One region of the Thermopolyspora flexuosa genome, then DNA from elsewhere that is predicted to be linked to it. Evidence: predicted binding sites of a transcription regulator. Region 1 holds the regulator's gene; the other holds the start of a gene.

Region 1 (2,395 bases):
GCACGACCCTGCCTCGCCGGGTGAGCCGCATCGGAGGCGTACGCGGCCGCTCGCCGCGCCGCGGGCCGCGCCCTCGCGGCCGCATCGCCCGGCCGCCCGCCGCGAGCCGTACCGGACGGCGCGGCGCGGTCCTCCGCACCGGCCCGCCGGGCATCCGCCCGCCCGTGGCCCGGTGACGCCTTCCGGGCGTCGCGCCCACGGCCGCCGCCTCACCGGCGGCCTCGGGGCGCACGCCGCGCCGTACCCGGGCGCGCGGATCGGGGCGCCGCGCGGGCGACGCCGCGACGGTCCGTGCCGCACGGGGTGCCGCGCCACGGGCCGGGGCCGGCCCGTGCTCACGTGCCGCCGTGACGGGCACGCCCGCGGCCCAGGAGGCGCGCGGGCCGAGGGTCCGGGCTCCGCCGGTCGGCGAGGCCCCGCGGGCGGCTCTGCGTCGCCTGGCGGCGGAGATCGGGATGACCGGGGCGAGGTGCTCGCCGCGCGGGAGGCCGCCGCGAGCGGCCGGATCGCCGGGCGGCTCGGAGCCCCCGCCCGAGGCTCCGCCGGAGGACCCGTCCGCGGACGTCGGCACGTCGATCCGCATCGCCGCCTCCCTCGAGAATCGCGAAAAAACGGATCAGTAAGATCGCGAATCGAACACCATATCGATCGAACTCCCGTACGATGTTGTACACCACGCGACCGTCGATTTCGAGACACTATCGAACAATTGTTTGATGATGATCTTGAATAGAGGTACGGTCGCGATGTGCGACAGGAAGAACACGGATCGGAAGACCGGCTCGTGACCGGGTTCGACGGGCCGCGCCGCGAGGAGGATTCATGAGCGAAAAGGAAGAGGCGGGCACCCCCGTCGATTTGGCGGTACGCCGGCGCGACGCCCTCGGGCTCACGCCCCGGCAGCGCAGAATTCTCGAGGTGATCCGGGAGTCGGTGCAGCGGCGCGGTTACCCGCCGTCGATGCGGGAGATCGGCGAGGCGGTCCAGCTCACCAGCACCTCCAGCGTGTCGCACCAGCTCACCGCGCTGCAGCGCAAGGGGTACCTGCGCCGGGACCCGCACCGCCCGCGGGCGCTGGAGGTCCGCCTGCCGGGTGAGCCGGCGCTGTGGGTCGATCCGGACGCGGGTTCCGAGGAGCAGCAGGGCGTGAACCGCCCGGCCGCCGCCTACGTGCCGCTCGTCGGCCGCATCGCCGCCGGTGGCCCGATCCTCGCCGAGGAGCGGGTCGAGGACGTCTTCGCGCTGCCCAAGCAGCTCGTCGGCGAGGGCACGCTCTTCCTGCTCCAGGTCACCGGTGACTCCATGATCGACGCGGCGATCATGGACGGCGACTGGGTGGTGGTGCGCCAGCAGCCCGTCGCGGAGAACGGCGACATCGTCGCGGCCATGATCGACGGCGAGGCGACGGTCAAGACGTTCAAGCGCAAGGACGGCCACGTCTGGCTCGTGCCGCAGAACCCCGCCTACGACCCGATCCCCGGCGACGAGGCGACCCTGCTCGGCCGCGTGGTGGCCGTGCTGCGCAAGCTCTGAGCCCGACGACCGGCCGGCCAGGCCCCGGCCGGATCATCGCCGCCCGGACGGCCAGGTGACCGTGCCGGGCCACACGCGTGCGGGCGGCGGGTCCCCCGCCGCCCCCGTGAAAAACGCCGTACGGCCCGCGACGGACGCGCTCGCGGGCCGTACGTTCGTCAGGTCCGTCAGGGAACGATGTTCACCAGCTTGGGCGCGCGGACGATCACCTTGCGCGGCTCACCGGACAGGTAGGCCTGCACCTTCTGGGAGGCGAGCGCCAGGGCCTGCAGCTCGGACTCGGAGATGTCCGGGGAGACCTCCAGGCGGTCGCGCACCTTGCCCGCGACCTGCACGACGCAGGTGACCGACTCGACCACGAGCAGCGCCGGGTCGGCCTCCGGCCAGGGCACGCGGGTGATCGTCGGCCCGTGGCCCAGCCGCTCCCAGCCCTCCTCGGCGACGTACGGCGCGACCAGGGAGAGCATGATCGCCAGCGCCTCGGCGGCCTCGCGCACCGCCGGGTCGGCCGCGCCCGGCCCGCTGTCGATCGCCTTGCGGATCGCGGAGGTGAGCTCCATCATCCGCGCCACGGCGACGTTGAACCGGTAGGACTCGACGAGCCGGGTGACCTCGTCGATCGTCCGGTGGGTGATCCGGCGCAGCTCCAGGTCGCCGTTCTCGAACGAGATGCCGGGCTCGCTCGCGGCACCGGCCTCGGTCATCACCCGCAGCGCGCGGGCGAGGTACTTCTGCGACGCGCCCGGCGAGACGTCGGCCCAGTCGATGTCGTCCTCCGGCGGGCCGGCGAAGACCATGGTGAGCCGCACCGCGTCGACGCCGTACTTGTCGATCTGCTCACCGAGGTCGACGCCGTTGCCGA
Region 2 (2,395 bases), 180 kb from region 1:
CGCCTGTTTGGACCGTTCCAGGCCGCGTTCCCGCAGGCCGTCCGCGCAGCGGCGGCGCAGCAGCCCGACCGGGTCACCGCCGACCTCGGGCAGGTGCAGCCGGGGCGGGTCGGCGCGCAGCGCGAGGATCTCCACCGGGTCGAGCACGCAGCGGCGGGCGATCCGGCGGGTGACGGCGAACAGCCGTGCCATGCGCTCGGCGTCGCCGCCGCAGATGCGGCGGGCGACCAGGGCCATCTCGGCGCCGGTCTTCAGGTACGCGTGCGACGTGGACCGTTCCAGGTGCCGCGAGTGCAGCGGGAGCAGGTGGCGGGCCGAGTCGAGCACGTGGCCGATCCGGTGGTCGGCCGGGTCGAGGAAACGCACCGCGTTGGTGAGCACGGCGGGCACGCCGGCCGCCTCGGCGAGGGCGAGCATGCGGGTGGCGTTGCTCGCCTCGCGCGGGCCGTACCGGTCCACCAGCTCGACCACCACCGCGTCGCCCGCGGCGGCGCGCCACCGGTCGAGCAGCGCGCGGGCCTCCTGGTCGCGGCGGAGGGCGACCGCCCGGCCGACGTCGGAGCCCGGGCCGAGCAGCACGAACAGGCCCGGCGCGTGCTCGCCGACCAGCTCCGGGGTCACCCGCGGCTCACCGCGCTCGCCGAAGTGGTGCGCGGCCGTGACCAGGCGGCACAACTGCGGCCAGCCCTCGCTCCGGGCGAGCACGACCACGCGGTCCTCCCGGTCGCCGCCGCCGGCCAGGGCGAGGTCGGCGCCGGCGATCGGGCCGATGCCGGCCTCGTGGCACGCCGCGACGTGCTTGATCGCGCCGTAGAGGCCGTCGCGGTCGGTGAGCGCGAGCATGTCGGCGCCGTGCTCGGCGGCCCGGCGCACCAGGTCGGCCGGGAACGCGGTGCCGTACCGCAGCGAGTAGGCCGAGGCGACGTGCAGGTGCGGGAACGGGCCCGGCAGCGCCTCGGCGAACGCGGAGGCGTCCGGTGCGGCGATGTCCGGTGTCGTGACCATCAGTCCCACGCCCTCAGCAGCAGCCAGCGGTCGCCGGAGGTGTCGTAACGCAGCTCGTAGGTTCCGGTCGTGCCGCCGGGACTTGCCTCTACCCGCCAGAACCTGCGCTCACCGGGGTCGGTGTCCGAGGTCTTCCACCACTCGCGGGCCACCACCCAGTGTTCGAGCACCTGCCGGACGGTGTAGAGGCGGTCGCGCCAGACGAAGCGGACGGGGCTGCCGTCGCGGGTCCACACCTCGATGGGGTCACCGTAGAGTCTGCTCAAGGCGGTTCGTCTCCCTGTGGCCGTCGGTACGAAGCCACCCGGGGGAAGACGGGCGTCGGCGGTACTTCGAACATATGTTCCAAGCAGCATGAACGCAAGTCGCGCCACGCCGGGCCGTGACGCATACCCCACCGCAGAGTCACTTGACGACTACGCGTAATCTGGTTATGAGGCTCCGGCGACGCGGGCCGATGGCCCTCCCGGCGCGCACCGGACGTCCCGCCCCCGGCCGCAGGTCGACATCGCCCGGCACACCCCCATCGCGGGACGTTTCCCCCGGATGCCCCGAGGTGCTCGTCGGCCGTTCACAGAACCGCAACCGTTGTGCGACGTACTTGATCTGGCATGGCTTCACGCATTCGCTTACGTTCGGCGCACCGGTGCCTCTTCTGCGTAAATTGAGGGTTTGGAGTTCTGCGTGCTTTCGTCTCGTTTCTCCAGGAAAACCCGTTTTGCTGGGCTGGCCGCTGCCCTGACCGTGGCCGTCTCGTTCACCGCGGCCTGCGGCTCCGCCCCCACCGAGCAGGCGGGGGGTGCCGGCGCGTCCAAGGCCGCCACCGCCACCTCCGCCGCCGACCTCGGCGGCATGGACGCCCTCATCGCCGAGGCGAAGAAGGAGGGCCAGCTCAACGTCATCGCGCTCCCGCACGACTGGGCCAACTACGGCGAGATCATCAGCACCTTCAAGGCCAAGTACGGCATCCAGATCAACGAGGAGAACCCGGACGGGTCGAGCTCCGACGAGATCGCGGCGGTCAAGTCGCGGAAGGGCCAGGACCGGGCGCCCGACGTGCTCGACCTCGGTCAGACCTTCGCGCTCAGCGGCGCGGCCGAGGGCCTGTTCGCCCCCTACAAGGTGGCCTCCTGGGACAAGCTCCCCGACACCATGAAGGACCCGAACGGCCTCTGGTACAACGACTACGGCGGCTACATCTCGATCGGCTGCGACGCCAAGGCCGTCGGCACCTGCCCGAAGACCTTCGCCGACCTGCTCAAGCCCGAGTACAAGGGCAAGGTCGCGCTCAACGGCAACCCGACCAAGGCCGGCTCGGCGTTCGCCGGCGTGTTCGCCGCCGCGCTCGCCAACGGCGGCTCGTTCGACGACATCCAGCCCGGCCTCGACT

What was found. The regulator LexA, encoded in region 1, represses DNA repair genes until DNA is damaged. The targets are predictions, from matches to a motif close to TCGAACANNTGTTCGA.
Region 2: a site for LexA is predicted at 1,338-1,353, ahead of FHX40_RS05270 (DUF6504 family protein). Genes of this name have one in related genera too.

What each region holds. Positions count from the first base shown of each region.
Region 1 covers NZ_VFPQ01000001.1:1,371,680-1,374,074, reverse strand. The annotation lists gene FHX40_RS24985 (hypothetical protein) at 1-4, opposite strand, end outside; gene lexA (transcriptional repressor LexA) at 823-1,533, shown strand; gene leuS (leucine--tRNA ligase) at 1,701-2,395, opposite strand, start outside.
Region 2 covers NZ_VFPQ01000001.1:1,188,293-1,190,687, reverse strand. The annotation lists gene FHX40_RS05275 (DNA polymerase III subunit alpha) at 1-1,005, opposite strand, end outside; gene FHX40_RS05270 (DUF6504 family protein) at 1,005-1,271, opposite strand; gene FHX40_RS05260 (ABC transporter substrate-binding protein) at 1,750-2,395, shown strand, end outside.